3 regions of the Alteromonas sp. PRIM-21 genome follow, and region 2 is predicted to be linked to each of the others. Evidence: predicted binding sites of a transcription regulator. Region 2 holds the regulator's gene; each other region holds the start of a gene.
The links. Region 2 encodes MetJ, which represses methionine synthesis genes. Its sites were predicted from a motif close to TAGACGTCTAGACGTCTA; they were not measured.
Positions count from the first base shown of each region.

Region 1: the regulator MetJ is predicted to act here: its motif matches at 2,531-2,548, upstream of thrA (bifunctional aspartate kinase/homoserine dehydrogenase I).
Region 3: the regulator MetJ is predicted to act here: its motif matches at 3,908-3,925, upstream of metK (methionine adenosyltransferase).

Region 1 is NZ_JADOEK010000002.1:282,675-293,810, forward strand. It holds gene IW644_RS05630 (excinuclease ABC subunit UvrA) at 1-2,343, shown strand, start outside; gene thrA (bifunctional aspartate kinase/homoserine dehydrogenase I) at 2,723-5,188, shown strand; gene thrB (homoserine kinase) at 5,234-6,178, shown strand; gene thrC (threonine synthase) at 6,334-7,617, shown strand; gene ung (uracil-DNA glycosylase) at 7,617-8,288, shown strand; gene IW644_RS05655 (DUF3545 family protein) at 8,364-8,540, opposite strand; gene pgi (glucose-6-phosphate isomerase) at 8,903-10,552, opposite strand; gene tal (transaldolase) at 10,568-11,136, opposite strand, start outside.
Region 2 is NZ_JADOEK010000013.1:47,445-58,580, forward strand. It holds gene metF (methylenetetrahydrofolate reductase) at 141-1,028, opposite strand; gene metJ (met regulon transcriptional regulator MetJ) at 1,189-1,521, shown strand; gene IW644_RS16695 (malic enzyme-like NAD(P)-binding protein) at 1,609-2,844, opposite strand; gene IW644_RS16700 (hypothetical protein) at 3,491-3,808, shown strand; gene rpmE (50S ribosomal protein L31) at 3,983-4,195, opposite strand; gene priA (primosomal protein N') at 4,648-6,837, shown strand; gene IW644_RS16715 (SPOR domain-containing protein) at 6,970-7,560, shown strand; gene IW644_RS16720 (hypothetical protein) at 7,646-8,386, shown strand; gene hslV (ATP-dependent protease subunit HslV) at 8,549-9,073, shown strand; gene hslU (HslU--HslV peptidase ATPase subunit) at 9,156-10,484, shown strand; gene IW644_RS16735 (helix-turn-helix domain-containing protein) at 10,606-11,049, opposite strand.
Region 3 is NZ_JADOEK010000004.1:273,148-284,283, reverse strand. It holds gene IW644_RS09015 (phosphoglycerate kinase) at 1-462, opposite strand, end outside; gene epd (erythrose-4-phosphate dehydrogenase) at 580-1,590, opposite strand; gene tkt (transketolase) at 1,609-3,600, opposite strand; gene metK (methionine adenosyltransferase) at 3,996-5,141, shown strand; gene IW644_RS08995 (hypothetical protein) at 5,389-5,859, shown strand; gene IW644_RS08990 (3'-5' exonuclease) at 5,936-6,439, opposite strand; gene IW644_RS08985 (ABC transporter substrate-binding protein) at 6,759-7,937, shown strand; gene IW644_RS08980 (ATP-binding protein) at 7,937-10,807, shown strand; gene IW644_RS08975 (DMT family transporter) at 10,814-11,136, opposite strand, start outside.

The DNA of each region.
Region 1 (11,136 bases), on a different contig from region 2:
CGGTTAATCGAGCAGGTGGAAAAACCTGACGTCGACGCAATAGAAGACTTACCGCCTGCCGTGGGGCTACACCAGCGCCGGGGGGCACCTTCAGTACGTTCTTCCGTTGGCAGTATCACCACGCTTTCTAATAGTCTGCGAATGCTTTATTCCCGGGCAGGCGATTACCCCGAGGGCCACAGCATTGTATATGCAGACGGTTTTTCCCCCAACACGCCTGAAGGAGCATGTGAACACTGTGACGGTATTGGAAAAGTTTTTGACACACAAGCGCATCGCCTTGTTCCCGACGACAGCCTCACTATACGTGAGGGCGCTGTGGCAGCGTGGCCTGGCGCTTGGCAGGGCAAAAATCTTGTAAGGGTACTGTTATCGTTAGGTATAGATGTTGATATTCCATGGCGTGAACTACCTCAAAAAACGCGTGACTGGATTTTATTCACTGATGAAATGCCTCAGTTACCCGTCTATCGAAACTATAATTTAGCGCAAACCCGAAAAGCACAACAAGAAGGTGAATCTGCCAGCTACAATGGCAAGTTTATCAGCGCGCGGCGTCATGTGCTCGATACTTTCAAAACGTCTCAAAAAGAGAAAATGAAGCAGCGAATTGCTCCCTTCATATCTGTTGAAGCATGTCCGGTTTGCAGTGGAAAAAAGCTCAAGCAAAATGCGCTAGCAGTGAAAGTTGACGGTTTAGATATTATTGATTTTTCAAGGCTGCCACTACAGCAAGTTCACGAAAAGCTTCAGGCGTTAAGAAATTCAGTTGACGGCGATACGTCGGAGCGTGGTCAGGTAATACGCAATATTACGGGCGACATTATTGAAAGGGTGAAACCCATAATAGCGCTTGGGCTTCATTACCTGTCATTAGATAGAAGTACAACAAGTATCTCAGTAGGCGAACTACAGCGATTACGTCTGGCAACTCAGCTTAAATCAAACTTATTTGGCGTTGTCTTTGTGATGGATGAACCCTCATCAGGTCTTCACCCTCGCGACGTAGAAGGGCTTATTCGCGCGCTTCACAATATTACCGAAACGGGAAATTCACTGCTTGTTGTCGAGCACAATCCTTACGTTATCAAAGGCGCTGACTGGGTTGTAGACGTAGGTCCGAGAGCTGGAGTGAACGGCGGTGAGCTTGTTTACAGTGGGCCGGTTAAGAAGCTGGCAAGCATAAAAAACTCCCCAACGGCAGACTATGTTTTTAACAATAAAGCCCTAAGCCAGCGTATCAAACGTAATTCGTCAGGGGTATTACGGTTAAAAGACGTGTCTAGAAATAATGTCAGCCATGTTGATATTGATATTCCTCTTGGTGTGATGACCTGCGTCACAGGCGTTTCGGGCTCTGGAAAGTCGAGTTTGATTAGCCAAGCATTGGTTGAGTTGGTCAAAGATGGTTTAAGTACAACCGAGAAAGAAGGAAAGCGAGCGCAAGAAACAAGAGAAACGAAGGAACTGCTTACTGATGCCAATTCGCTTCTTGCTCATGACGCTTTTTCTAATGAAAGTGAGCTGCAGCAAGGCCGCATTGAAAGCGGGCTTGAAGAGTTAAGCCGTATAGTTGTGGTAGATCAGTCTCCCATCGGCAGGACACCTCGTTCAACATTGGCAACCTATACCGGTATATTTGATCAAATCAGAAGTTTATTTGCTTCAACCGAAGCAGCAAAATCCCGTGGGTACGATGCGGGTCATTTTTCGTTTAACGTCGCAAAAGGGCGATGCCCACATTGTGAAGGTTTGGGTGTGGTATCGGTAGAACTACTGTTTATGCCGAGTGTTTATTCCCCCTGTACCGTTTGCAACGGTAAGCGTTTTAACGAAAACGTACTGGAAGTCGGTTACAACGAACACTCTATTGCTGATGTACTATCGCTTACGGTTGAAGAAGCGCTATCTGTATTTGATAGTAATCAAGTCATTACGCGGGGGCTTCAAATACTAATGAATGTAGGGCTTGGCTATTTAACCCTGGGGCAAAGTGCTACTGAATTATCAGGCGGCGAGGCGCAGCGCATTAAATTAGCGTCAGAACTTAAACGTGCTCAAAATGCTAATACCCTTTATGTGCTCGATGAACCTACAACAGGTTTACACCTTTCAGACACCTCGCTACTTATGCAGCATTTAACCACACTAGTTGAAGCGGGGAATACGGTGGTGATGGTTGAGCACAATATGCAGGTGGCTGGGGCTTGCGATCACATTATAGATATGGGGCCAGGCGCAGGTGATGAGGGAGGAGAAATCGTTGCAGAAGGTAGCCCAGAGGAGGTTGCTGAGGTCCAACAAAGTGCAACAGCCCCATTTTTAAAGGCGAGTTTGGCCTAAAGAAAGGTTTTCACTGGATGAGTTCTGTTTTAATGATCTTAGAAATAAGCAGGTTTTAAAGCTATCAGAGTACTAGTAAGTCGACTAAGAAACAGCTTGAACTCGTATTTGTACCTTAAAAAGAAATATTAATTAAAGAGTGTTTCATATTTTGCAATACAGTGTGGTGAAAACTGCGGTTGACTTATAGACGTCTATACGGCAAATTGCTTGTATGAAAAAGATTCTACTTACTCGCACCACCATTATGTTAATTACCACCTTAACAAGGGCGGTCGCTGACTAGTGCAAGTAAGCAAAAGACAACGAAAGCCCGCCTAACACAGAGCGGGCTTTTTTTTACACACGTTTTAGCATGCGTAACCTTAAGGAGCAGCATATGAAAGTCTTAAAGTTTGGGGGTTCTTCTCTAGCCGATGCACCGCGATACATGCGCGTTATGGAAATTAGCACGGCAACCCACCAAACCGACGGTGCTGCGGTTGTACTTTCTGCCCCCAAAGGGGTGACGAACGCGCTTTCACTACTTTGTGAACAAGCAGCCGCGGGTGAAGATTTCCAGCCATTATTTGATAAGTTGAACGACACGGTTACCGGCATTGCCAATGACCTAAACGATGAGTTCGACGGGTTTGAGCACGCAAGCGTGGTGGAATTTATCAATAGTCACTTATCAGTATTAAAACAGCATCTTGAAGGCATTAAGCTGCTCGGCGTTGCGCCAGATAATGTTGCTGCTGGTATTCTTAGCATTGGCGAATACATCTCGGTGACGCTTTTTAGCGCTATGCTATCGGCTAAAGGGATCGCAAATCGCGTTATCGACCCAGTTAAATATGTACTTGCCGAGGGCGATTACCTAGACAGTATTGCCGACGTATCGCTAAGTAAAGCACGTTTTACAGATGTACCTACTGATGGCAGTGAGTTTTTGGTTATGCCTGGTTTTGTCGCTGTTAATGAAGCAGGCGAAAAAGTAACCCTAGGACGTAACGGCTCTGACTATTCAGCAGCTATCTTGGCGGCCTGTATCGACGCAAGCTGCTGTGAAATTTGGACTGACGTAGACGGTGTCTACAACGCTGATCCAAATCAAGTTGAAGGCGCGGTACTGCTTGATAAGCTTACTTATCAAGAAGCGATGGAGTTGTCTTACTTCGGCGCAAAAGTGCTTCACCCCAAAACTATTGGGCCTATCGCTCAGCACCACATTCCTTGCTTAATCAGAAATACGTTAAACCCGGCAGCGCCTGGTACGCTAATCAGTAATGAAAAAAGCGAAGTGTGGACGTCGGTTAAAGGTATTTCACAGCTTGATAATGTCACTATGTTCAACGTGGCCGGCCCAGGCCTTAAAGGCATGGTGGGTATGGCGAGTCGTGTGTTTGAGGTGATGTCTAACGCTAATATTTCAATTAGCCTTATTACTCAGTCATCTTCGGAATACTCAATTAGTTTCTGCATTCAAAGCAAAGACGCCAGCCGTGCATTAACGCTACTTGAAGATGCATTTGCGCTAGAACTACAAAACCAGCTGCTGGACCCTATTGAAGTGCGTCACGACTTGGCCATTGTTACTTTGGTTGGTGACGGTATGCGTCAAACTAAAGGCTTGGCAGCGCGCTTCTTTAACTCGCTTGCTCAAGCGCGAGTAAACAATGTTGCTATCGCACAGGGCTCTTCAGAGCGTTCTATTTCCACCGTAATCGAAAGTAAGCGTGCTAAGAAAGCAGTAAAGGTTATTCACCAGAATTTTTTCTCTGATCGCCATACCATAGACGTATTTCTAGTAGGGTGTGGCAATGTAGGAACCGAACTGCTTGGCCAAATTCAAAAGCAGCAGCCAGCACTTTTAAAACGCAATATTCAACTGCGCGTTTATGGTATAGCCAATAGCCGTAAATTGCTGTTGAACAGCCAAGGTATTGATTTGAGCAGCGATTGGAATGCGGCACTTGATTCTGCAAGTGAAGGCTTGAGTGTAGAGCGTCTGCATCAGTTTGCGAACGATAACAGTTTGGTCAACCCGGTCATTGTTGATTGTACTAGCCATGAAGCCATCGCTAATCAGTACGTCGATATGATGGAAAGCGGCTTTCACGTAGTAACGCCTAACAAAAAGGCGAATACTTCCGCTATGGCTTATTATCGTAAGCTGCGTAAAACGGCACTTACTACAAATCGTCAGTACCTTTATGAGACGACAGTAGGTGCGGGTCTTCCTGTTATCGACAACCTACAAAAACTGTTCAGCGCAGGTGATGTGCTGCATCGTTTTGAAGGTATTCTTTCAGGCAGTTTATCTTACGTATTCGGTAAGCTTGAAGAAGGAATGAGTTTGTCTCAAGCTACACAAACTGCCAAAGATAATGGTTTTACCGAGCCAGATTCTCGCGACGATTTAAGCGGTATGGACGTAGCGCGTAAGTTACTTATTATGGCCCGTGAAGCCGATTTAGAGCTTGAGCTTTCTGATATAGAAATTGAGTCAGTGCTGCCTGCGGGATTTGCAGAAGACTGTTCTATCGACGAATTTATGCAGCAGCTACCTGAGTTAGATGCTGCGATGAATGAAAAAGTTGAGGCGGCTAAAGCGGAAGGCAAAGTGCTTCGCTATATTGGCAGCATTGAAGATGGAAAGTGCAAAGTTAGTGTACAGGCCGTACCTGCTAGCAATCCGCTTTCTCAGGTGAAAGACGGCGAGAATGCGCTGGCGATTAATAGCGACTACTACAGCCCAATTCCTTACGTAATCAGAGGATACGGTGCAGGTGGTACGGTTACCGCGGCAGGGGTATTTGCCGACATTTTACGTACTATGCCGTGGAAACAGATGGCTCATTAATGGCTAATTTAGTTAGCTATGTGCAAGCGAAGTAAGAGAAATTATATGAAAGCATTCAAGGCCTTTGCGCCGGCATCAATTGGAAATGTAAGCTTAGGCTTCGACGTACTTGGCGCGGCGCTTGCGCCAGTAGACGGCACCAAGCTAGGTGACGAGGTAGAAATAAAAGCGGCTGAATCATTTTCATTGGAAACAGTGGGTCGCTTTGCCCACAAACTTCCGGGTGATGCAGATAGCAATATTGTCACTAAGTGCTACCACTATTTTTGTGAGCAGATGGAAAAAGCGGGAAAGCTAACGTCTCCTGTTGCACTAACGCTACATAAAAACCTACCTATTGGTAGTGGTCTAGGTTCAAGCGCAAGTTCTATTGTGGCAGCGTTTTCGGCACTCAATGCTTACTTCGATACGCCATTTGATGAAGATACGCTACTTATTATGATGGGTGAGCTAGAAGGTCAAATAAGCGGTAGTATTCACTACGATAACGTTGCGCCATGTTACTTAGGTGGTATGACTTTGATGACAGGTAGCGACGCGCCGGTCACACTGTCTTTACCTCTTAACGATGACTGGTACTATGCAGTGTGCTATTCGGGGATTAGCGTATCGACGGCGGCAGCGCGTGACATCTTGCCTAAGCAGGTGGATATGTCGACGGCGCTTACCTTTGGCCGACAACTTGGCGTGTTTGTTCATGCCTTACACGCGGGTAACTTTGACTTGGCGGCGTCGGTAATGAAAGATGTTATTGCCGAGCCTTACAGAAAATCGCTACTGCCAGGTTTTGATGAAGCTCGCGCGTTTAGCGAGCAAGCCGGAGCATTAGCTTTTGGTATTTCGGGCTCGGGGCCCACGGTGTTTGCTGTATGTCCAAGCAAGGCGCAAGCGGAAGAAGTCGCAGCATATTTAACCGCGAACTACATTCAAAACGAAGATGGCTTTAGCCATGTGTGCCAAATACCAAGCCAAGGTACTATTATTTCTTAAAAGACATGATTTCTTAAAGGCATATGATTTCGCAAAGGTACATGACTTCTTAAAAGCACATGATTTCTTAAAGTCATAGTAATTTATAAAAGCACTGTGATTTTTTAAAAGATTAAAAGGGCAATCTATCTGCCCAACTATAAAGGTAACAGCAAGTGGAATTGGTAAATTTAAAAGATTCATCGGACACAGCAAATTTTGCCGAAGCCGTTAAGCGGGGCTTAGGTAAAAACCAGGGGCTTTATTTTCCAGAGCATATTCCCACTCTAGATAATATTGACGAACTGTTAGAAAAACCGTTTGTCGAGCGAAGTATTGACGTGCTTCGCGCACTTATTGGCGATGAGCTGAATAACGGCGAGTTAGAAGAGATTGTTCAAACCGCGTTTGCGTTTGGTGCGCCGGTTGAGCAGGTTAATGATAATGTCTACAGCCTAGAGTTATTCCACGGTCCAACGCTAGCGTTTAAAGATTTCGGCGGCCGTTTCATGGCGCAAACGCTTTCACGCATCAGCGAAGGCAAGCCAATAACTATTTTAACCGCAACATCAGGTGATACAGGGGCCGCGGTTGCTCACGCGTTTCATGGTATCGATAACATCAACGTGGTTATCTTGTTCCCGAAAGGAAAGATTAGCGCGCTGCAAGAAAAGTTATTCACCACGCTAGGCGGCAATATTCATACTGTTGCAGTAGAGTCTGACTTTGATGCATGCCAATCCTTGGTTAAAACAGCATTTGACGATCCTGATGTACGCGAGGGGCTTCACTTAAACTCAGCAAACTCAATTAATATCAGCCGTTTGTTGGCGCAAGTGTGTTACTACTTTGAAGCGGTAAGTCAGCTGCCTAAAGAGAAGCGCGAACAGCTTGTTATTTCAGTACCTAGCGGTAACTTTGGTAACCTGACTGCTGGTATGATTGCTAAATCCTTAGGTCTACCTATTAAGCGTTTTATCGCGGCAACTAACCTAAACGACACTGTGCCTCGCTACCTTAAAACAGGTGAGTGGGACCCTAAAGCGACTGTGGCAACCATGTCTAACGCGATGGATGTTAGTCAGCCAAATAACTGGCCTCGTATTGAGGCGCTTATAGAGCGTGGTTACATCGACAAGTCGTGTCTTAAAGGTGAAATGGTAGACGAAGAGTATACCCAGCTTGCAATGCGTCAATTAGCCCAACAAGGCTATACCAGCGAGCCTCATGCCGCTATTGCCTATCGCGCGGTAAGCCATGACTTAGAAGACGGTGAAATAGGTTTGTTCTTAGGAACGGCACACCCAGCTAAGTTCAGAGAGACGGTAGAAAACGTATTAGGTAATCCTATTAGTCTACCTAAAGCGTTGGCCGACGTAGCGGGAGAAGACAGCTTAGCGGTTGACTTACCCGCGTCTTACGATGCACTTAAACAGCACATGATGGACTTACTTAAGTAATGTCATCATCGGAGTTGACTTGGCAAAGCACGCTAGGTGATGAAAAGCAAAAAGACTATTTTGTTGAATTGCTTGAGCGGGTGAAAAACGCTCGTGAAGCGGGTAGTGTTATTTACCCGCCTCAGTCTGACGTATTTAATGCATTTAAATACACCCCGCTTGATAAGGTTAAAGTCGTGATCTTGGGGCAAGATCCCTATCACGGACCTAATCAGGCACACGGGCTATGTTTTTCAGTAAAAGCGGGCGTTAAGACACCTCCATCTCTGAAAAACATGTACAAAGAATTGTCAGCCGATATAGACGGTTTTAGCGAGCCTAAACATGGTACGCTTACGTCTTGGGCAGAACAAGGCGTACTCTTACTTAACACCGTGCTAACGGTGGAGCAAGGGAAAGCGCATAGCCATGCTAAATGGGGATGGGAAACCTTCACCGACAAGGTTATCGATGTGGTCAATACGCACTGCCACAACGTTGTATTTCTTTTGTGGGGAAGTCACGCGCAAAAAAAAGGTAAGCACATAGACCGTGAAAAACACCACGTTTTACATGCACCTCATCCATCTCCGCTTTCAGCGCACAGAGGCTTTTTAGGTTGTAAACACTTCAGCCAAACCAACCAATATCTGGTCGACAAAGGTAAAACGCCGATCACCTGGCAGGTATAGCGTTAGCTTTTGCGCTAAGCATTTACACCATGCTAGAAAGTAAAAAGGCCGCCTGTGTCACAGGCGGCCTTAAATTTATCTTTCCAGTGTTTCTAGCTCGTACTCGAAACCACAGTCGAGTTCGGCCAGTTCTTTTTCTAATTTGTAGCGATCTTGTAGCGCTTCGATTTCTCTCCACTTACGTTTTTTACTTTTGGTTTTTGCTGGGCTTGCTTCGATGTCTAACATGGCAAATAGATCTGATTTATCCACTGGGATCTCCTTTTTATACCACTACAACTAATACAGAGTTTTTTGTTTTTAATTCCCTCTGTACAATTTTGTATCACAGCCGCCACTAAAATAAAATAGTTTAATTTACCTTTTATTAACAAATTGTGACGATATGATGACAAGGGCAAGGAAAGTTCAGTGTGTTCAAAGCGTAAACAAAAACTGTATCTAATTGAATCTATTTGTTTTATTAGTAATCAAAAATACAGCGCTACGGATATCAAAAATGTCTGTCGTATGCTTGATAAGCACCGCAACAAAAAACGGCTAGCTTCCGAAAAAGCTAGCCGTTCAGTTTGTTATTTGCACCAGGTGGGTGATTTTAAATCACCTCGCATTCCTTATTTTGGTGCATTCGCTGCTCTGAATTTAGCAATCAATTGTTGTGTTGAAGCGTCGAAATTATCTTTGTCTGCTTCGCCTTGAATGCCAGCAAGTACTTGGTTTCCTAGTACTTTACCTAACTCTACGCCCCATTGGTCGAATGAGTTAAGGTTCCAGATAACACCCTGAACGAATACCTTATGCTCATACATTGCAACCAGCGCGCCAAGTGTTTTAGGTGTAAGGCTATCGAATAAGAAAGTGTTGCTAGGCTTATTACCAGGCATGGTCTTATGGGCAGCTAAACGCTTGCGTTCTGCGTCGTCTAGGCCTTTACCGTCTAGATCTGCATAACATTCTTCAAAAGTTTTACCCTGCATTAGTGCTTGTGTTTGACCAAAGCAGTTAGACGCGAGCATAGCGTGATGCGTGTCGTCTTGGTTAGGAACGTTAAGTGGCAGCATGAAGTCTGCTGGTATCACGCCAGAGCCTTGGTGAATAAGCTGGTGGAAGCTGTGCTGACCGTTTGTTCCTTCGCTACCCCATATAATAGGACCAGTAGGATAGTCTACATTTTCACCTTCTTGCGTGACTTCCTTACCATTACTTTCCATATCTAACTGCTGTACATAAGCAGGTAAACCGCGAAGATAGTGGTAATAAGGCAGTAGTACATGAGATTGTGCATCGAAGAAGTTTCTGTACCATACGCCTAACAACGCAAGCAATACAGGCATGTTTTCTTCAAGCGGGGCCGTCGTGAAATGTGTATCCATTTCAAATGCACCTTCAAGCAAGCCTTTAAAGTTTTCAAAGCCAAGAGCAAGTGAAATAGGCAGGCCGATAGCTGACCATAGCGAGTAACGACCGCCAACCCAATCCCACATAGGGAAAATGTTGTCGGCGCTGATACCAAATTCGGTCGCTGCCTTAACGTTTGAAGATACTGCTACAAAGTGCTTAGCGATATCTTCTTGTGTACCGCCAGACCTTAAGAACCAGTCTTTAGCCGTTAGCGTGTTCTGCAGCGTCTCTTGGGTAGAGAAAGACTTTGATGACATTACCACCAAGGTCTCTTCAAAATCTACGCTAGATAGCACATCGTGAATGTGGCAACCATCAACGTTGGCAACGAAGTGAACCTTAACCGCTTCAACCGTGTGCGGTTTTAACGCCTCGGTCATGATTTTAGGGCCAAGGAACGAACCACCAATACCAATCGCTACAATGTGCTTGATAGGTTTGCCTGTATAGCCTTTGTGTTCACCATTGTGGATTGAGGCAGTAAAGGTTTCAATTTTTTCAAGGGTGGCGTGTACTTCAGGCATGACGTCTTCGCCGTCTACCACTACTTTACGGTCAGAGAAGTTACGAAGTGCGGTGTGAAGCACAGCACGACCTTCTGTTGAGTTAATTTGCTCACCAGAAAACATTGCGTCGCGCAGGGGCTCTAATTTACAAGCACGAGCTAGGTCAAAAAGCCCTTTAAGCGCATCGTCATTTACACGGTTTTTTGAGTAATCAAGAAAGATACCGCAGGCTTCAAGCTGCATCTTTTCTGCGCGATTTGCATCTTGTGCAAACCAGTCGCGCATATGGGCATCTTTCACCGCTGATGCAAGTTCAGACAGCTTTTTCCATTCGGGAAGAGAAGTTAAAACACTCATTGTCCAGTCAGTTCCTTATGCACTTAGTTTTTCGCGAAGCATGGTTTCAAGCTTCTCTTGGTCAGCTGCGAAGTTGCGAATGCCTTCAGATAGCTTTTCCGTTGCCATCGCATCTTCGTTCATTGCCCAGCGGAACTCACTTTCTGTTAGACGGTCGCCTGGCGTTTTTGTCGCGCCATTGTCTTTAAGCTTAACTTCTAGTTCACCTGGCTCGTTGGCTAGTTCTTCAAGTAGTGCAGGGCTGATAGTTAAGCGGTCACAGCCAGCTAGTGCCTGAATTTCGCCAATGTTGCGGAAGCTTGCGCCCATTACAACCGTGTTGTAGCCGTGCTCTTTGTAGTAGTTATAAATTTTGGTCACTGACACCACGCCTGGATCTTCATCTGGAGCGTAAGACTCAGTGCCAGTCGCTTTTTTGTACCAGTCTAGAATACGGCCTACAAATGGAGAGATAAGGTAAACGCCTGCCTCTGCACATGCTTGCGCTTGGGCGAAACTAAATAGCAGGGTTAGGTTGCACTGAATACCTTTTTTCTCTAGTGCTTCAGCAGCTTGAATACCTTCCCACGTAGACGCAATTTTAA
Region 2 (11,136 bases):
ATAGTTCAATTCTTAATACAGCAAATGGTAACTGGCGTAGGCGTCAGTGGCAAAAGGTTAATGTATTCTTTATACAACAAAGGCGCATAGAATGCGCCTTTAGTCATCTACTTGTATAGCTTTGTTACCGCTATACAAAATCAATCGCCGGAGCGCACACCTAGCATATGACAGATTGCATAGCTTAGTTCACTACGGTTGAGAGTGTAGAAGTGAAAGTGCTTCACCCCTTCTTTTGCCAGTACCTTCACTTGGTCCATGGCAATATTAGCGCCTATTAGGTTACGAGTGGCTTGATCATCTGCATCAAGACCGTCGAACATCTTGTGCAACCAGCCGGGAACGTGCACGTCCGTAAAGCCAGCAAACCTTACTAACGTTTGGTAGTTAGTCACAGGTAAAATTCCTGGAACTATGTCTAAGTCTACTCCCGCGGCGGCTGCACGGTCTCTAAATCGCAGGTAAACACTCGTATCGAAGAAGAACTGGGTTATCGCTTCGGTAGCGCCAGCTTCAGCTTTGCGTTTAAGGTTTAGCAAGTCGAACTGCGCATTTGGCGCTTCAGGGTGTTTTTCCGGGTAGGCAGCAACTGAAATATCAAAATCGGCAACGTCTTTTAGTAAGGCAACTAAGTCAGAGGCATACATCTCTGTTTTGTCTACCCCTTTAGGCAAGTCGCCACGCAGGGCGACAATACGGCGAATGCCAGAATCCCAGTAGTCTTTTGCAATTTGCTTTAATTCATCACGGCTTGCGTCGACACAGGTTAAGTGAGGAACGGCAGCAACGCCTGTTTGCTGTTGAATACGTTTTACCACATCGTGGGTTCTGTCACGTTCACCGCTATTGGCGCCGTAAGTAACCGACATATAGCTTGGCTTCAGCGGGGCTAGACGTTCAACCGACTTCCACAGGGTTTGTTCCATGGCTTCCGTTTTAGGCGGAAAGAATTCAAAAGATACATCAATATCACGCAGCTCCGACAGGGACTGGTTTAATGCATCGATACCTTGTGCGTAAGAAACCATGGTTTATACTCTCAAAAGTGTAATCTTATAGACGTTTAGACGTCTAAATTAAAGAATATATGTCTAGACGTCAAGAGGTTTACACTGCTCAATTGACCTTTTCGTGAACTTGTTTAGAATTTCTCTTCATAATATAAAAAGAGTAGACCGAGTTAGTACAATGGCAGAATGGAACGGTAAATATATTCACCCCTACGCAGAGCATGGGAAAAAGAGCGAGCAGGTAAAAAAAGTCACTGTCTCTATACCTATTAATGTGCTTAAAGCACTTACTGATGAGCGTACCCGCCGCCAAATCAATAATTTGCGCCACGCCACTAATTCGGAACTGTTGTGTGAAGCGTTTTTACACGCGTTTACCGGACAACCTTTGCCTAACGACGATGACCTGCGTAAAGACAACCCTAATCGCGTGCCGGCTGAAGCTAGGCGCATAATGGAAGAAATGGGTATTGATCCAAGCTTCGAAAATGATGTGTCTGAAGACGACTGATATCTAGCATTAAAGAGAAACGGCCCTGTATTGTATGTTAGCGGATGTAAGTAATTACCTACAACACAGCGCCGTTTTTATGTACCTTTATTCTTCCGGGCTTTCAGGCACTCGTGCAACGCCCGACTCAATAGCCGCTTTAGATACAGCGGTAGCAATACGCTCGCACAGACGTGGGTCCATAGGCTTGGGAATAATATAATCCTTACCAAACGTTAGGCTGTCACTTTTACTTGCGGCTAATACTTCCTCTGGGACGGGTTCTTTTGTAATAGCACGAAGGGCTTCAACTGCCGCCACTTTCATCTCGTCATTAATAGCTGTAGCGCGAACGTCTAGAGCGCCACGGAAAATAAATGGAAAGCACAGCACGTTGTTTACCTGGTTAGGGTAGTCTGAGCGCCCAGTAGCCATAATTAGGTCTTTACGTACTTCGTGAGCGAGTTCAGGCTTTATCTCTGGGTCAGGGTTAGAGCATGCAAATACAATTGGATTGTCAGCCATCAAAGAAAGCGCTTCTGGAGGTAAAACATCAGGGCCTGATACACCGACAAAGATATCTGCGCCTTCCATTACATCTTCAAGGGTGCGCTTATCAGTGTTGTTAGCAAACAGCTTCTTGTGCTCAGTTAAATCTTCGCGACGAGTGTGGATAACGCCTTTTCTATCTAACATGTAGATACGCTCACGCTGGGCACCACACTTAATCAGTAGCTCCATACAGGCAACCGCTGCTGCGCCAGCGCCCATGCAAACAATTTTAGCGTTCTCTATATTTTTGCCCTGAATCTCTAAAGCGTTAAGCATACCTGCGGCGGTTACAATAGCGGTTCCGTGCTGATCATCATGGAATACTGGGATTTTACAGCGCTTAATGAGCTCTTGCTCAATTTCAAAGCATTCCGGCGCTTTGATATCTTCTAGGTTAATACCGCCAAACGTATCAGCAATATTAGCTACAGTATTGATGAATTCTTCCGTCGTACGATGTTTCACTTCAATATCAATGGCATCTAAACCAGCAAAGCGTTTAAATAGAAGCGCTTTACCTTCCATGACAGGTTTTGAAGCTAATGGGCCTAAATTGCCTAATCCTAAAATTGCCGTTCCGTTACTAATAACAGCAATAAGGTTGCCTTTACCCGTATACTTATAGGCATTATCTGCATCTTCGGCGATTTCTCTCACCGGTTCGGCAACACCCGGGCTATAAGCAAGAGCAAGATCGTCGACGCTATCGGCAGGCTTAGATAGCTCTACGCGAATTTTTCCAGGTGTGGGGCTGGCGTGATAGTCAAGTGCGCGTTGTCTAAAATCTGACATGTAAAAAAGTATCCTTAGATGTAGGGTTCATCGGTGTTTTCGTTCACGCTCTGTAGCTATTTTATTATCGTTGTAGTTATAGGTAGATAAACATAAGCGCGTTACAACCAACTAATGACAAAAGTGATTATAAATAGTTGTGAGCACTGGTGTGGTACGTTGGAAACTGCAGACCTAGCGTTAACGCTTTCTGACTTTCCTCACATATCGCTGTTGATATTAGGACTAACATTTAGACCTACATTTATATCCAAAAGCGCCACGAGCCTTTATAGTAAAGCATTATTCATAAAATTAATGCTCACTATCAAGGTGCCGATCGCAACTCTAACACAGCCAATCACTGTGTACATATCTGATCAGAATTCTCAATTATCAATGTAGGTGAGGCATACTAATTAGACCAGTAAAATAAGCCTATAATTGTCATTCATAAAATTTATTATTAAACCGCTTAATATTTTGAGGGTGTATTGTAATGGTATTATAGATGCGGGTGCTTTAACGGCTAAAATACTTATCAATTTATATTCTTAAAAACAGTGCTAGATAATATTGCACAAAGATAAACCTCTTTAATTTCGCTTTCATTTATCTGATAAAATACGACAAGAAACCTTACAAGCTAGCTTTTAAAACAAAGAATATGACAGAAAGAAAACTAGTCGCAGTGCTAACTGACGTGTGTGAAAACGTAAAATCTGACCATAATGGTTTTGTATGGCTTACGCATCTAGGGCCTTGGAAAGCGCCTAAAGTTATTGCCGTGTTTAATACGGAGTGGGAGAAACAGCAAGCATTGATAAGCGGTTGGGATATGGACTTCATAAACCAGGTGAATATAGCCCTTGAATCTATAAAGTCTATTCCTGTTGGTATTTATTTTGACAGTGAAGAGGCGTGTAAAAAACAAAGTAGAGGAGACTGGGATAAACATCTGTCAGGAATCAAAAAATTTCATTAAGTATAATGAGTGTTTTGATTTTAAGTGTAAGCGTTATTTATATGATCAATTAGCTTTTAATTAGAGGCGCTTGCATAAGTGGAAGCTATTCAACAGTAGTTTCTGACATGAATAGTAACCTTCAGGCAATAAAAAAGCGCCATATAGGCGCTTTTTTCGAACTCGATATCAGGCTTACTTTTTGCCCAATGCACCGAAACGCTTCTTGAAGCGGTCAACACGACCACCAGTATCAACGTTACGTTGCTTACCAGTGTAGAATGGGTGGCATGAAGAACATACGTCTAGGTTGATGTCTTTACCAAGCGTAGAGCGGATGTTCAATACGTTACCGCATGAGCAAGTTGCTTTGATTTCTTCGTATTTAGGGTGGATATCTTGTTTCATTGGGTTACCTCAAATAATAAGGCCGTATCGCTATACAACCCGAAGTCGCACACCATACGTTACTTAATTCAAATGATAAGTCGTTCAACGAACAACCCATCGCAAAAAGAGCGGCGCATAATATAGGATGGAAGTGGCTTGATCAAGCGGTTTTTGTCCAAATGTTAAACAAGAGAACTCAACAAGAAGCCTAAACAAACAACATTCCTTTCATGCTTACCAGTAAAGTATGTTTAAATATTTGTCTTTCAAGGCTAGGCCCATATGCGCTAATGGTAAAATTGTGCGGTAATAGCTAGAGGTATAGCTAGGGGGGGAGCTAGCTGCTAGCAGCGCACATTGCTGTAACCTACAGGTATGCATGTAGCCTCTAAATAAATAGTTTCAGTGTAAGACGCTCAGCAAGCAATTTGCGCGCTGTAAAAGTCATCAAATAAGGTAGAACGTTCGCAATGGCCTTTATCCAAGTTGCCGTGCCAGTGCCACTGCGCCAACTTTTCACATATACTCACGACAACGCACTCAGTGCGGGTGTAAGAGTGAATGTGCCTTTTGGTCCACGCAAATTGGTGGGTGTGGTCGTCGAAACCCTGCAAAAAAATGAAAGTGAAATTGACAACGTCGACAAGTTAAAAGCTATCGAGTCGGTACTTGACGATAGCCCTATTATCGATGATGTGTTGCTGAAAATGGCACAGTGGCTGTGGCAGTATTATCATCATGCGCCAGGTGAAGTACTGCACGCCATGTTGCCTGTTTTATTACGCAAAGGCGAGTCGGCGGCCCCAACGCCACAAGACATGCTAATGTTTACCGAAGACGGTGAGCAAACGGCTGCAGAAACGCTATCGCGAGCGCCGAAGCAACAAGCTTGCTTTGCCGCGCTGGCTGGTGGAGCTTTATTAGCGTCGCAAGCGCGAAAACAATATGGTGCACCTGCAGTTAAAGCGCTCGTTGAAAAGTCTTTGGTACGTATCGAAGAAATAGCACCTGAATTTAAGCCAGGTAGTTGGCTTGCCTCGTTATCGCTTTCTGAAAAGCCAATTCCAGACAGTGAACAGTCAGTTGCCATTGCTGCGCTTAATCGTCAGCAAGGTAACTTCGCGGTAAGTTTGCTTGAAGGGGTTACCGGTAGCGGTAAAACGGAAGTGTACCTTCAGGCCATTGAACCTTTACTGCGCGGCGGAAAACAAGTGCTTATACTTGTGCCTGAAATTGGGCTTACACCTCAGACGGTATCTCGTTTTGAGAAGCGCTTTGGCATTGCGGTGGGCGTTTTGCACTCTCAGATTTCTGATAAAGAACGTTTACATGTTTGGCAGCGTGCTAAAGCCGGTGAACTCGGTATTATCATTGGTACTCGTTCGGCTATTTTCACGCCGCTGCATAACCCCGGCATGTTGATTGTGGATGAAGAGCATGACGAGTCTTTTAAACAGCAAGATGGGCTTCGCTACCACGCCCGTGACTTAGCAGCCATGCGTGCCAAGCAGCACAATATTCCTCTTTTACTAGGCAGTGCCACGCCCGCGCTTGAAACACTCAACAATGCACTAAGCGGCCGCTATGCTCACTTACAGCTAACCAAGCGAGCGGGAGGTGCGAAAAGCACACATCAGCATGTGCTGGATGCGCGCGACCAACCTATTCATTACGGCATTTCACAAGGTCTGCTAACGATAATGCGTCAGCATATTAGCGCAGGAAATCAGGTGTTGGTGTTTGTGAATCGAAGAGGTTATGCGCCAGCGCTACTTTGTCATCGCTGTGGTGAAACCGTAATGTGTAAGCGCTGTGACCGCCCTTATACCGTACACAAAGCCCAAAACCGATTACAGTGCCACCACTGCGGTGGCATGCGTTCAATGCCATCGAACTGCGAAGCGTGCCATCACAATGAATTAGTAACGGCAGGTACGGGGACCGAGCAAGTGGAGCAAGGGCTTGCAAGTTTATTCCCAGGCGTTAAACAAGTACGTATTGACAGTGACACCGTGCGGGGCAAGGACAAGCTTCACCAAACCCTTGATGCTATTAATCGCCAAGAGTACCAGCTGCTAGTTGGCACCCAGATACTATCAAAGGGTCATCACTTTCCTCATGTCACCCTAGTAGCAGTGCTAGATTGTGATGGTGCTCTTTTTAGCGCGGATTTTAGAGCACCAGAAAAGCTCGCGCAGCTTGTTACTCAACTTGCTGGAAGAGCGGGGCGCGCAAGCAAACCTGGTGAAATGTGGCTTCAAACCCACAATCCTCATCACCCTTTGCTACAAGATTTAGTGCACAATGGCTATGGGCATTTCGCACGGCACGCTTTAATGGAGCGTAAGGCAGCAGGGTTACCCCCTTTTATTAGCCAGTTTGTTATTCGCGCCGAGGCTACCGATAGCAGTTTGGCTTATCGCTTTCTACAGGAAAGTAAGCAGGTGTTTAGTCAACAGCACGCCATTAATATAAACGGTCCGTTTCCTTGCTTAATTGAAAAACGGCAAGGCAGGTTTCGGTTTATGCTGGTATGCAGCCATGAAAAGCGTGCGCCGCTTCATAACGCGCTGCGTTTGGCGCTGCCATTTTTACAGGCGTTACCACAGGCTATGAAGGTAAGGTGGTCGATAGATATCGATCCTACTGATTTCAGTTAGCTTGTTGGGTAGCAATACGTTAAAATTTTAACAAGATTGAAGAGGCTGAAACACTAGCCCTTCTAATAGACTTGGTATATGACGTTTTCTTACGCATACAAACAACGATAACAAGTAGGAATATTGCCGACTATGGCTCAACGCGATTATGTCTCTCGTGGACGCTCTCCTCAAAAAAAGAAGGCTGCTGGTAAAGGTAGAAAACCGGCTACAAATACGCGATCAAACGCACAATCTAACGGCCCAGTTTCTGGGAAGCTTCCTATCGTGCGCCTTATAGGCATTTTCGCTCTAGTGATTGGTTTCGGTGTATTTTTATGGTCGATAAAAGACAATGTAGAGGATGACGTAGATACTCAAGCCTCACGACCCGTTGCCCCAACAGAAGAATCTTTACCTGAACTGCCTGAAGAAGAGTGGGAATACATCAAGACTCTGCCAGGATACGAAGTAGAAGTTGAAGTAAGAGAGCAGGAAAAGTCGGATAAACGCTATTTAATGCAGTGCGCCTCGTTTAGAACCCGCGCCCAAGCAGAAGAGATGAAAGCCAAAATTGCATTCCAGGGTTTAGAAGCGCTTATCAGACACAGCACCGGCAGCAATGGTGATTGGTTCCGCGTTATTCTTGGCCCTTATGAGTCTAAGCGCGATGCGGAGAAAGCCAAGCACAGCCTACGTAAGGTGAACATTGCCACATGCCAAATTTGGTACTGGAATTTGTAGCAGTTCATTGTCGGTGACACTTAATGCGCTGCATACGGCGCAGTGATAGCGCGTAGCGGAAGTATACGATTACAAGGAAGTATTAATGAATATTGCCATCACCGAACAACCCGACTACGCCGCTTATAGCATAGAAGAGCTTGAGGACGTTCTGGAAAATATCGATAAGCAGGCCTTTCCGGAGCGCTATCAGGCAGCAAAGAATGAGCTCGCTACTAAGCGCGCAACGCAGCCATTCGAAGATGATGCGGATAGCGCCTTTCAAGATGAGCACATTTCTCGACCTAAATGGTCTGAGCTACACCTGGTCACACGCATATCGAACATTACCTTTTTGGTACTTATCGGTGCTTTGTTTGTAACGGTTTTTACCAATTTTATCGTGATTAGCGAGTGGATAAACAATTCCACATGGGCCATCGTACTTCTCACTTTTGCCTACAGCGCCTCTTATTACCTCTCCATTTTTGTCGATAAGCGGCACGCGCAGTTTGTGACTAAAGATTTGCGTGGAAAAATGACGTTAATTGGTATGCCGCTACTAGCCTTCTTCTTATGCTTTGGTTTTGTTGATACGGCATTGCCCTACACAATTCATTTAGCGTCCGATAAACAAGAGACCGAACGAAAATTTGCTTATGAAAAAGGAAGCGGCTCTAAACGCTGTCGACATCCACTTTTGCTAAAAGAGAACGGCCCCCTGTCTGATGGGCGCTTATGCTTAAGGGAAAGCGAGTACAAACGCCTACCGAATAAAGGGTGGGTGTATGTTAAGGGCTACGAAAGTGGTTTTGGTTTTGAAATTGAAGGATATCGATTTCGCTAAGCCTATATAGTAAGCAGCGCTGAGCGCACATTATTCTATCCTACCCTTGAAATTAAAAAGCCTTCCCCCACTTATTTGTTATTGAATTATTACGCTGCTGCCCTAGTTCCTCTAAAAGGTACGTATAAAACGCAGCAGCGCCCAGCTAAACGGGGAAATAACGTGACAACGATTGTATCTGTACGACGTGGGAATCAAGTGGTAATGGCCGGTGACGGACAGGTATCACTGGGCAACACAGTAATGAAAGGGAATGCGCGCAAGGTGCGCCGTTTGTACCACGACAAAATTCTTGCGGGCTTTGCGGGCGGCACGGCCGACGCGTTTACGCTATTTGAGCGCTTTGAAGCCAAGCTTGAAGCGCACCAAGGCCATTTAACCAAAGCGGCGGTTGAACTTGCCAAAGACTGGCGGACCGACAGGGCGTTACGCAAACTCGAAGCCCTGCTTGCTGTAGCCGACGAAACCGCGTCATTTATTATTACCGGTAACGGTGACGTAGTGCAGCCAGAACAAGATCTTATTGCTATTGGTTCTGGCGGTAACTACGCACAAGCGGCAGCTACTGCACTTTTAGATAATACCGAGTTAAGTGCTAAAGAAATTGCTGAAAAATCGCTGACCATTGCCGGTGATATTTGCGTATTCACTAACCATAGCCAAACGGTTGATGTACTAGATTACTAAGTAATAGCGAAAGCTGTTATTGGCTTGTTGTCGCTCGTTTGCGTAGCAAGTACAACAAGTATTGTTAGAAAAGGGTTTATTCATGTCTGAGATGACACCAAGAGAAATTGTTCACGAGTTAGACCGACACATTATCGGTCAACAAGATGCCAAGCGCGCCGTATCTATTGCACTTAGAAACCGCTGGCGTCGCATGCAGCTTGAGCCTGAGCTGCGCCAAGAAGTTACGCCAAAAAATATTTTGATGATTGGTCCAACGGGGGTGGGTAAAACCGAAATCGCTCGCCGTTTAGCTAAACTTGCTAACGCGCCTTTCATTAAAGTTGAAGCGACAAAGTTCACCGAAGTGGGCTATGTGGGTAAAGAAGTTGAAACCATCATTCGTGATTTAGCCGACATCGCGGTAAAAATGACGAAAGAAAATGAAATGAAGAAAGTGAAATTCCGTGCTGAAGAAGCCGCGGAAGAGCGCATTTTAGACGTTTTGCTTCCTCCACCAGAAGACGCGTGGGGCAACAAAGAAGACGTTGAAGATCGCGGCACACGCCAAGCATTTCGCAAGAAGCTACGTCAGGGCGACTTAGACGACAAAGAAATTGAAATTGACGTTGCACTTCCACAGATGGGCGTAGAAATCATGGCGCCTCCTGGTATGGAAGAAATGACTAATCAGCTTCAAGGCATGTTCCAAAACTTGTCTGGTTCGCAAAAGAAAAAGAAGAAGCTGAAAATTAAAGAAGCGTTCAAGTTGCTTATTGAAGAAGAGGCAGCACGCCTTGTAAATCAAGAAGATTTGAAAGAAAAAGCTATTGAGTCAGTAGAACAGCACGGTATTGTGTTTGTAGACGAAATTGACAAAATTTGTAAGCGTGAAGGCAATACGTCTGGCGATGTTTCTCGTGAAGGCGTACAGCGTGACCTTCTTCCACTTGTAGAAGGCTCTACGGTATCGACGAAACACGGCATGGTTAAAACCGACCATATCTTGTTTATTGCTTCAGGTGCATTCCAAATGAGCAAGCCGTCGGATCTTATCCCAGAACTTCAGGGTCGACTGCCAATTCGTGTTGAACTTGCTGCGCTGAAAGTAGGTGACTTTAAACGTATCCTTACCGAACCAAATGCATCATTAACTCAGCAGTATGTTGCGTTAATGAAAACGGAAGGGGTTGATATCAGCTTCGATGATTCGGGCATTCAGCGTATTGCAGAAGCAGCATGGCAGGTGAATGAGCGCACCGAAAACATTGGCGCACGTCGCTTGCACACGGTGCTTGAACGCTTAATGGAAGATATTTCATTTGATGCTTCTGAAAAAAGCGGTGAGAGCTTCGTGATTGATGCAGATTACGTTAACAGCCACCTAGAAACCTTGGTGGACAACGAAGACCTATCGCGTTTCATCCTTTAATTAATTGCTAAGTAGAGGCCTCTTCCTGTAGTTGGGTTGTGAGTATTTACTTCTACACAAACAGTTAGTAAAAAGCCGACTCTATGAATGACGTCGGCTTTTTTGTTGGAAAAAGTAAGGGTTAGTCTGCCACTTTTTTCCAGTGATCTTCAATTTCTTCAAGACGAATTATACTTGCAGCTTCTTCAGCCTGAGTATCGGCAAGTAGATCAAGAAAGTAACTAACAGGATTATTCTTTTCTTGGCTTTCCATGTACAGCGCCCTTAAAGCAGCATCTGTTGTCCTTGGAATTTTCGTTTGCCCCTTCTCGTAACGTGCAATGGTCTGTTCATCGACACCAAAACGAGTCGCGAGTATTTTCTGAGAAATATTTAATTCAATACGTAAGAATTTAAACTCATCATGGGCAAGAGGTTTGTTGGTGTTTACAATCGCTTGCGCTATCGCGCTATTTAGGCCGTTTATGTCGTCAATACTTGTGTATTCTTCCCCATCGACAATCTCAACAGTAACACCATTTTTCAGAAACACATTTGACAACCCACTTTCAGTGTAATGGTACATATAAACCTCTCAAACTATCCAAACAGTAACAAGAACTGAAGTTGGACTATCATGATGATTCCTTAGCGCTATGGTTAGTTCAATGAC
Region 3 (11,136 bases), on a different contig from region 2:
AACGCCATGAGTAGAGGCTTGTGCACGGTGAGCGGTACCAAAGGCATCCATAACGAAAATATCGCAAAGTGCTGCGTACTGTTTCGCTAACGTTTCGTCGTCCTTCTTTTCGCCGTTGTTAAAACGTACGTTTTCAAGGATAACCAATTCGCCGTCTGCAAGCTCAACGCCATCTAGGTAGTCTTTAACAAGCTTAACCGGTACGTCTAGGGCGTCGTTAAGGTAATCAACAACAGGTTGAAGAGAAAACTCATCGGCAGGCTCGCCTTCAGTAGGACGGCCAAGGTGAGACATCACCATAACTGCTGCACCAGCGTCTAGTGCTGCTTTAATTGTAGGAATAGATGCTTTGATACGCGCATCTGAAGTTACTTTGCCGTCTTTTACCGGCACATTTAAATCTTGTCTAATTAGTACGCGCTGGCCATTTAGGGCCATATCGCTCATGCTTGGAATTGCCATCGTCTTTCCTATGTTAATTTAAATTCAGTAGAGCGTGTTGAAACAAGTGAAACACGCTCAAATTAACTGTGAAAGCTGCGCGGGCTGGTGCTACCAACCCTTGGCAGCATCAATGCTTTATTTTGCGTCGAACATCACTTTAGCGGTATCGAGCATACGGTTTGCAAAACCCCATTCGTTGTCACACCACACCAGTGTTTTAACTAGTTGTTTGTGACTGACTCTTGTTTGTGTGCCATCTACAATACACGAGTGAGGGTCGTGATTGAAATCTACCGACACCAAAGGCTCTTCGGTGTAGTCCAAAATGCCCTGCAATCGCCCTGCTTTTGCATTGCGAAGTGCTTGATTCACTTGTTCAATAGTTACCTTAGACTGAAGCGTTACGCTTAAGTCCATAGCAGTAACATTGATAGTAGGTACACGCACGGCAATGGCTTCGAACTTACCCGCAAACTTAGGCAGAATACGCTCTATACCGGCGGCAAGGCGTGTATCAACGGGAATAATTGACTGACTCGCGGCACGGGTTCTGCGCAAATCTTCGTGATAAGCATCGATAACTTGCTGATCGTGCATAGACGCGTGAATGGTTGTGATCGTACCACTTTCAACACCGAACGCGGCGTCTAGCGCTTGAATAACCGGAACAATGCAGTTCGTGGTACAAGAGCCGTTGGAGACTAATTTTTGTTCACTGGTCAACGTGTCTTCATTGGTACCAAAAATGACCGTATTGTCTAAATCTGGTGAACCGGGTGAAGAGAAAAGTACTTTGCCAGCGCCCGCATCTAAATGAGCTTGCCCCGATGCTCTGTCATCGAACTTTCCCGTACACTCAAGCACAATATCAATGCCTAAGTCTTTCCAGGGTAGGTCTTTAATATCGCTTATCGCGAGCAACGTAATATCGTCGCCTGCCACATTAAGCGTGTTGTTTTCTAAGGCCACATCAAAACGGAACCGCCCGTGGGCGGTATCGTATTTAAGTAAATGTGCTATGCCCTCGGGTTTAGCAATGTCGTTAATGGCCACAATTTTAAATTCGTTATTGCGCTCACTTTCATAAAGTGCGCGCAATACGTTACGACCAATACGACCAAACCCATTTATGGCAATATTTACCATAGGCTTATCTATTACCTCTTACAGAGACAGTGCAGCCTCTACTACAGCGTCAGTGGTAATGTTGAAGTGCTTAAATAGGTCGCCTGCAGGTGCAGACTCACCAAAGGTGTCCATACCTACGATAGCGCCGTTAAAGCCAACGTACTTGTACCAGCTGTCTTTAGACAAGGCTTCAACCGCTACGCGTTTTACAACACTAGACGGCAGTACACTTTCTCGGTAGTCAGCTGACTGACGGTCGAATACGTCAGTTGATGGCATAGATACTACGCGAACGGCCTTACCTTGCTCGGTAAGTTTTTCTGCTGCTTCAACGGCTAACTGAACTTCAGAACCGGTACCAATAAGAATAAGCTCTGGTGTACCTTCGCAATCTTTTAGTACGTAACCACCTTTAGCAATATCTGCAACTTGTTGAGCCGTTCTTTCTTGCTGGGCTAAGCCTTGACGCGTGAAGATTAGCGTTGTTGGGCCGTCAGTGCGCTCAATGGCAGACTTCCACGACACAGCAGACTCAACCTGATCACAAGGACGCCAGTTATCAAGGTTAGGCGTCGCACGTAGCGCAACCACCTGCTCTACCGGCTGGTGCGTTGGGCCGTCTTCACCTAGACCAATTGAATCGTGAGTGTAAACGAAAATTGCAGGCTGCTTCATAAGCGCCGCCATACGCACCGCATTACGTGCATATTCCATAAACATTAAGAAGGTTGCACCGTATGCTTTGAAGCCACCGTGAAGGGCAATACCATTCATCATGGCAGACATACCAAATTCACGTACACCGTAATAAATGTAGTTACCTGATGCATCGTTTGCTTCAACGCCTTTACTGCCTTCCCAAATGGTTAGGTTAGAACCCGCAAGGTCGGCAGAGCCGCCTAATAGCTCAGGAAGTAACGGACCAAACGCGTTTAATGCATTTTGCGATGCTTTACGTGAAGCAATGTTTTGTGGGTTCGCTTGAAGCTCAGCAATAATTGCGTCTGCTTTGTCGCTGAAATCTGCTGGCAGTTCGCCATTTACACGGCGTTTGAATTCTGCTGCAAGCTCTGGGTATTCTGCTTCGTATGCTGCGAAAGCGTCGTTCCATGCGCTTTCCGCTTTTGAGCCTTTGTCTTTACCATCCCAGCCCGCGTAGATATCGTCTGGAATTTCGAACGCACCATGGCTCCAGCCAAGCTTTTCACGTGTGGCGACAATCTCGTCATCACCTAGTGGTGCACCGTGGCAAGACTCAGTACCTTCTTTATTAGGTGAGCCGAAACCAATGGTAGTTTTACAACAAATAAGTGTAGGCTGCGCTGTATTCGCTTGCGCCTTTTCAATGGCGGCTTTGACTTGCTCAGCATCGTGACCGTCGACGCCTTCAATCACTTCCCAACCGTAGCTCTTAAAGCGTGCTGGTGTATCGTCAGTAAACCAACCTTCTACTTCACCGTCAATTGAAATGCCGTTGTCATCCCAAAACGCGATGAGCTTACCAAGGCCTAGCGTGCCGGCTAGTGAACATGTCTCATGAGAAATACCTTCCATCAAACAGCCGTCGCCTAGGAATGCATAGGTGTGGTGATCAACAATAGTGTGGCCGTCTTTGTTAAATTGCGCAGCAAGTACTTTTTCAGCAAGCGCCATACCTACAGCGTTGCTTATACCTTGACCTAATGGGCCAGTGGTGGTTTCAACACCGGGTGCATAACCGTACTCTGGGTGGCCAGGCGTTTTAGAATGTAGCTGACGGAAGTTCTTCAGCTCTTCAATAGGCAGTTCATAGCCTGAAAGGTGAAGTAGAGAGTACAACAGCATCGAGCCGTGGCCGTTTGAAAGTACAAAGCGGTCGCGGTTGGCCCATGACGGGTTCGCAGGATTGTGTGATAAGAAATCACCCCATAGTACCTGCGCGATATCAGCCATCCCCATTGGGGCGCCTGGGTGACCAGATTTAGCTTGTTGAACGGCATCCATGCTTAATGCACGGATAGCATTGGCGAGTTCACGACGAGAGGGCATGTTGTCTCCTGATTTATTTTGTATCTTTTGGTACCACGATAGTAATTGATGTGAGCATTGGGGAACATCAATTGTCTGCTCTTGCTCTACTTCTAGGCACTTTTGAATGTGAGGCTATTCTTACCCATGCCACCTTTCAGTTCAATGGATTTTCATTGCCATTATCGAAAGTAAATCCAAAAACATCAAAGAAGCTTATAAAGCCCACGGTATTGTCGATAACACTTAATGTCTTTGTCTTTGTTATACATCGAAATAACCCCAAAAATGATCGGGTTATGTCAACTATTCGTAACAAAGAGACTTTTAGACGTCTAGAAGTAAAGACTGGTATTTATAACTTGTTTTAGTACAATATACGACTATTTTGATAATTTAACGCTTACGGAGCATTTATGGCCACGCATTTATTCACATCCGAGTCAGTGTCTGAAGGACATCCGGACAAAATTGCTGATCAGATCTCAGATGCGGTTCTTGACGCTATATTAGAACAAGATCCTCGCGCTCGGGTGGCCTGCGAAACGTATGTAAAAACCGGTATGGTTTTAGTAGGTGGTGAAGTTACCACTTCTGCATGGGTAGACATTGAAGAGCTTACTCGCAAAACAGTAAAAGAAATTGGCTATACGCACTCAGACATGGGCTTTGACGCCGATTCATGTGCCGTATTAAATGCTATTGGTAAACAGTCTCCTGATATTAATCAAGGTGTTGACCGTGCAAGCCTAGAAGAACAAGGCGCGGGCGACCAAGGCCTAATGTTCGGTTACGCTAGCGATGAAACTGACGTACTTATGCCGGCACCTATCACGTACTCTCACCGCCTTGTACAAAAACAAGCGGAAGTACGTAAATCTGGCAAACTAGACTGGTTGCGTCCAGACGCAAAAAGCCAAATCACTTTTAAATACGAAAACGACAAGCCAGTGGGCATTGACGCTGTTGTACTTTCTACCCAACACTGCGATTCAGTAAGCACTGAAACGGTTCGCGAAGCGGTAATGGAAGAAATCATCAAGCCAGTACTACCAAGCGAATGGATTGATGGAAATACGCGCTTTCACATTAACCCAACAGGTCGATTCGTTATCGGTGGTCCAATGGGCGACTGTGGTCTAACAGGCCGTAAAATCATCGTAGACACTTACGGTGGCATGGCTCGTCACGGCGGCGGTGCGTTTTCTGGTAAAGATCCATCAAAAGTAGACCGCAGCGCAGCATACGCCGGCCGTTATGTTGCTAAGAACATTGTTGCCGCGGGCCTTGCTAAGCGCTGTGAAATTCAAGTGTCTTACGCCATTGGTGTTGCAGAGCCGACGTCTATCAGCATCGATACTTTTGGTACAGGTGTAGTAGATGAAAAAACATTGGTAGCATTAGTGCGTGAACACTTCGACTTGCGCCCTTACGGCCTTATCCAAATGCTAAACCTTGAGCGCCCTATATACCGCCCAACTGCTGCATACGGTCACTTTGGTCGTAACGAATTCCCATGGGAAGCAACGGATAAAGCAGAAGCACTGAAAGCTTCGGTCTAACCCAATAAGCATATAACGCTTATTGAAAACGCCGCTAGGTTGTTACGCTTTACATTGAAGCTATGCAGCTTGGCGGCGTTTTTCGTTGAAGTCTTTCAAGTTAAACAAGCTAGCCAGCTAAATTAAAAACGGTAAAGGCTATTTCCAACCTTTGTTTTTGGGTCTATGCTTAAATAACGAACACACTATTGCTTGTAGTTACTGGTTGTTTACAAGCCATGATAACAACAACAACTTGGGCTCTTCCATGAATATGGTTACTGGTATTTTCCTCGCCTTTGCACTGGCTGTCTCAATAACGGCCTTGCCCGCGTTCGCGGAAGTAAACAATACCAACTACAGCCCAATTCAGTTTAAGAGCAAGAAGATAGCTCGGTGGCAGCTAAACAGCATGTACCGCGTTCAATCCACGACCGAAACCTACCTCTACGATAACACCTATACCTATCCAGCGGGCTCACAAGGTATGTTTAGCGCCAGCCGGCGTTTCAACACTTGGGTGCCGCAGAAGGTTTATGCAACCTACAAAACAAATAATACCGCTTTTCAACATTATGCCGAGTGGCTTTATTTACCGCACGATGTAGGTACTTTTACGCGATTAGGTTGGCTGCTTGGCCAAAGCGAAGGATTAAACATGGCCGTAGAGCTAGAGCATAGACAAGTTGGAGAAGAAGAGAATATGGCGCTTTCTTTAGGTGTTAATTACCTGTTCTAGTAATATAACTACCTATGGCTTAGCGAAGGCCGCGACGCCAAAATTGCGCTCCCCTTACTGAAAAGGCAACACAGAATCACTTCTGAGTGAGCGCCATTGTTTTAGCATAGGTTTGCTGAATTATCATTGCATCGGAACTCGCCCGATGACGCTTTACGTCTAGTTCAGCGGAAAGACTGTTTTTGACGTCGTGCCAATTATCCATTTGAGACTCACTCAATATATATTCGAGGGCACGGCAGGTGAATGACATTTCAACTTGCGCAGTCGAGAAAAGCTTAATCAACCAAGGATTATCAACCACCCACCCGTCACTGTATACAATGGTATTCCCTAAAAAGTTATTTAGCTCAACACACACTTTGTGGGGCTCTTCGCCACGTGCTTGCAACATTTGTTGAGAGATGCCGTGAAGCGATTCTGCTTTTGTATCCCAGTGTACCCAAGAGTCAAATGGCCTCAGTAGTTTGCACCACTTTGCACCATCATAGCGCACAATGCCTATTTCTATGGGGTAACTCGCCGCCCCAAATCCACTTGCTTCCACATCTATAATTGTAGGCAATGTTGTATTTCGCACTTATACTCCAAACTACTGTTCTCCTTAATTTGTGTTAGCAAAAGAGGATATCCTTCTCACTGGCACAGGTATGTTTTAATTTTTACCGTGCTCTGCGCTCTCACATAGCTGTTCACTAAACAATCATTTAGCTTCACGCCTTTTGTTCAATAGTAGAATCGTGCCACATTGGTTTATTCCTAACGGAAGTATAAAGGGTGTTTCATCGAAAAACTGTTCGTATAACAAGCAAACTTAGACTAAAGGATAATGCGTAAATAATAAAACGCTCAGCACATTGCTATACACTTTTAAGGGTAATCAATCAGGTGGCTAATCCATGCGTGTACATCTTATTTTATCAGCGCTCCTCTGCTTTATATCCTTCTTTAATTCATGCCAAGCTAAAAGTACTCAAGAGCCGCTAATTATAGGTATTGATGCAGATCTCTCGGCAGTAGCTGTAGAGGGAGGCGTTGCTATTACTCGAGGCGTAGAGCTAGCCGTCGAGGAAATTAACGCAAATGGGGGGATACTTGGTCGTACACTTAAAGTGATTAAGAAAGATCATCGAGGAAATCCTGCTCGCGGTATTTACAATATTGAACAGTTTGCGCAAATGCCAAATTTACTAGCCGTCATTGGTGGAGTACACACTCCTGTGGTGCTTGCGGAAATTGATATTATACATGCTAAGAATATTCTCATGCTGGTTCCCTGGGCCGCCGGCACCCCCATAGTAGACAATGATCATTCCCCCAATAACATTTTTCGAATCTCAGTACGTGACGCTGAAGCAGCGTCTGTACTGATAGACTTTGTAAAATCCAGAGAATTATCTAATGTCGCTTTGGTTCTAGAACGAACAGGATGGGGACGTTCTAACCTTGAGTCTTTAACTAAAGCGGCACAGGATCAAGGGATAAACATTAGCGCAACCTATTGGATTAATTGGCAACAGAAAGATTTTTCTGAAGATGCTAAGGCGATAAAAGATTCGAAGGCAGACAGTGTCATATTAGTTACCAACGTACCTGAAGGTGTGGTTGTTGTAGATGCATTGGCTGAACAAGGCCTAAGCTCGCTTCCTGTTGTTTCTCACTGGGGTATAGCGTCAGGTCAGTTCGCATCTCAACTAGCCAACCCTATTAATCAGCACGACATATCAGTTCTTCAAACGTTTCACTTCCACCATCAGAAAAATAACAAGGCTAAACAACTGTTAGAAGCCTATTATAATAAATATGGACTTATTGATGCAGCAGCTATTGAAGGAGTCACGGGTTTAGCCCATGCTTATGATTTAATTCATTTAATTGCTATCGCTGCCGATAAAGCAAATAGCATACAAGTTAACGAGTTGCGCAACGCTTTAGAATCGCTCAAAGACATTCAGGGCGCTGTTAAATACTATGAAGCTCCATTCACTAAAGAAAGGCATGATGCACTTTGGTCAAAGGATTATTTTATGACGAAGATTAATGATAAAGGCCATTTGGTAACAACGGGCAAGAAATAATGCAGCATGAACCTATGAGGCTGCGTTCTTTATTGCTTTCAAGCATGATCCCAAGGCTAGCGCTACTAATAGCAGTGCTGTCTATTACGCTAGTTGCCCTTTCCTTTCACTTCATTGTTAAGCAAAGTAATGACCTTCAGCAGCAGTCGGTAGAAGGGCTCGAGCAAGATATTAGCTTCATTGTTAGCGATACAACGCGTCAGCTAGCTGATCTAGCGGCAAACGACATTATTATTAATTCGCTGGTTGATATACAGCAGCGAGATAATTATCTACCTATGTTTTTTCGCTCTTTAAATCTTACCCAGGCAAAAACTGTAGAATTTGCACTGTTTGATTTTGCAGGTGAGAAAGTTATAGACAAAAACTGGAGTGCTACGCTTCCTGAGTCGTTAAGCAGTGCTTGGCGTCAGCAAACGCTTGGCTCATCAAACACCTTTTCATCCGTATCTAAATACGGAGTAGTCATCAGCGTCCCCGTTCTGCTCAATGGCGTCTCTGAAGGTGCCCTTGTCATGTACGTCGATAGCCTTCAATCATTACTCGCGCCCTACCCTAGACTTACTAACCAGTTAGTCACAGATTCAAACGGAAACGTACTATTTAGTAGCGAGCCCTCTTTAATAGCGCCAAACTCAAGCTTTTTAGCGTTTAACCAAAGTGGTTATTCTATTAAGCAAACCAGCTGGAAGAATCTTCAGTTATATAGCGTTAAGCCAACTATTACTGCATACAGAGAGGTTGCCTGGACAGGCATTGTTTTATTAGCAATGGTTGTGGGGTTCATTTTCATTATATTGCATATGGTGAGTATGACCGGAACCTTGGCCGAGCGAACCCTTTCAACGCTTTATGACGATATTAAAAATCGCCTTAACAGTGACAATACAACGTATTTAAACGATGAATCGCAAGTTGAGGCAAAAGAGTTAGCCGACATTCGAGCCGCTTTCGATAAGCTTATCTGGGACTTGACCGAGGTATCACTCTCTAACGAGCAGTTTTCTAATGTATTAGAATCGATGGGCGACATGCTGGTCGTGGTCGATCAGAATCAAGAAATCCTCATTTCAAATAAACGCTTCGACATGTTTTGCGATGACCAATACGGTGAAAAGAACGCAATATTAAAGATGATAGTACGGAAGTTATCAGCGAAGCAGAGCGATGAGCTGACGCACTTTTCAGTTAATTCGGGCAAAGAACGTTATATTCGTTGGACAAAAGCATCCCTTGCTGACGTAAATGGCAATATTCGTGGTGATATATATGTAGGAAGTGACGTTACTGAGCAGCGCGCATTAGAAAGCCACGTAAACGTACTTACCCACGCGATGGATGAAGCGACTGTTTCAATTATTATTTCTGACGTTAAACGAGTCGGACAGCCAATTATTTATGTAAATAGTGCATTTGAAGAATTAACTGGCTACAAACGAAGCGAAATGATTGGGCACAACTGTCGCTCTATGCAAGGTGATGAAACCAGTAAGCAAACCGTTGAGCAAATTCGCAAAGCCATTGCGACACGAGAGCCTATTGAAACTACACTACTTAACTACAGAAAAGACGGCAGTGCTTTTTATAACCGATTAAATTTGACCCCAGTTAAAACTAATGGCGAAGTGACGCATTACATCGGTTTTCAGCAAGATGTTACGCAGCAACGACAAACGGAGCAATACCTTCAAGACGCGAGAGAGAAAGCCGAAGAGTCTGCTCGACTGAAGTCTAGCTTCTTAGCAAGTATGAGCCACGAAATACGCACGCCTATACACGGCATATCTGGTGTTTTGCAGCTAATGGCGAACTCTGAACTTACTGAAGAGCAGAAGCATTACCTTTCACTCGCTAAGTTTAGTATTCAAGGCCTTTTACATATCGTAAATGACATTTTAGACTTTTCTAAAATTGAAGCAGGGCAGCTACAAATCGAAGATAATCCTTTCGATATTTTAGAGTCCCTTGAAAATCTTCAAAGTCAGTACGCCATCATGTGCCAGGAAAAAGGTCTTGAGCTACACTTCCACTTTGATTTACAGGGATTCCACGTTGTACAAGGTGATGACGTGCGTTTCAGGCAAATTTTGTCGAACTTGTTGGGCAACGCCGTCAAGTTTACTGACACTGGATACATTGAAGTAACTACTAGTATTAAACAAGACGCAGACGACAGCCTTACACTTTTATGTAGCGTAAAAGACACGGGAATAGGTATTGCGCAAGATAAGCAAAGCACTATTTTCGATGTCTTCACGCAAGAAGATCTATCAACTACCCGCAAGTTCGGCGGAACCGGTCTAGGTTTATCAATTAGTAAGCAACTTTGCGAACTAATGGGTGGCAGCATAAAACTTGAAAGTGTAAAAGGCCACGGGAGTACGTTCTCTTTCACTATTTCTCTTGAGCCTGCAGATGAAACTTTGCTAGTCCCTGTGCACCACGCGTCCTCGTTAAAACGAGAAAAAGGTAAAAAGCGTAAAGTGCTTATTGTTGAAGACAACGATATCAATCAGATAATCGTGAAACAGCACCTAAGCAACCATACTACCCTGAGCGCCAAATCTGGCTTAGAAGCATTAGAGGCACTGAATAAAATGAAGGTGACCTTTGATGTCATTTTGATGGATTGTCAAATGCCAGAAATGGATGGTTTTGAAGCAACTAAGCGCATTAGAAACGGGGAAGCTGGAGAGCGTTACCTAAACGTTCCGATTATCGCCCTGACCGCAAATGCAATGAAAGGTGATAAAGAGCGCTGTGTTGAAGCGGGAATGGACGATTATTTAAGTAAGCCTTTCGATGCTGAAGATCTCATCGACAAGGTAGATCACTGGGCAAGTGCCGAGAGGAATAGTGAATTGGTTTAAATAAGGCTATGCCGCTGCTTTTCTGCCATAGCGCTTTGAAAGAAAAGGTAACCTTACTGATTGGATAAACAGACATAGGCTTACCAGCGTCATGCCAACCCACCCCACAGGCTTGAACACTTCACCAATAAGGAAGATAGCGAAAAGTGTCGCAACCAGTGGCTCTATGAGTGTGATAAGCGTGGCTTTACTGGCTTCAGTAGTGCGAAGACCATAACCAAACAGCAAGTATCCAAGAAACATTGGCACTACGGCCATGTAAAGTGAAACACTCGTGTGGATAGCGTTAGCAAACAGGTTCTGACCAGTAAACCAAAGAGAAGGGAGCA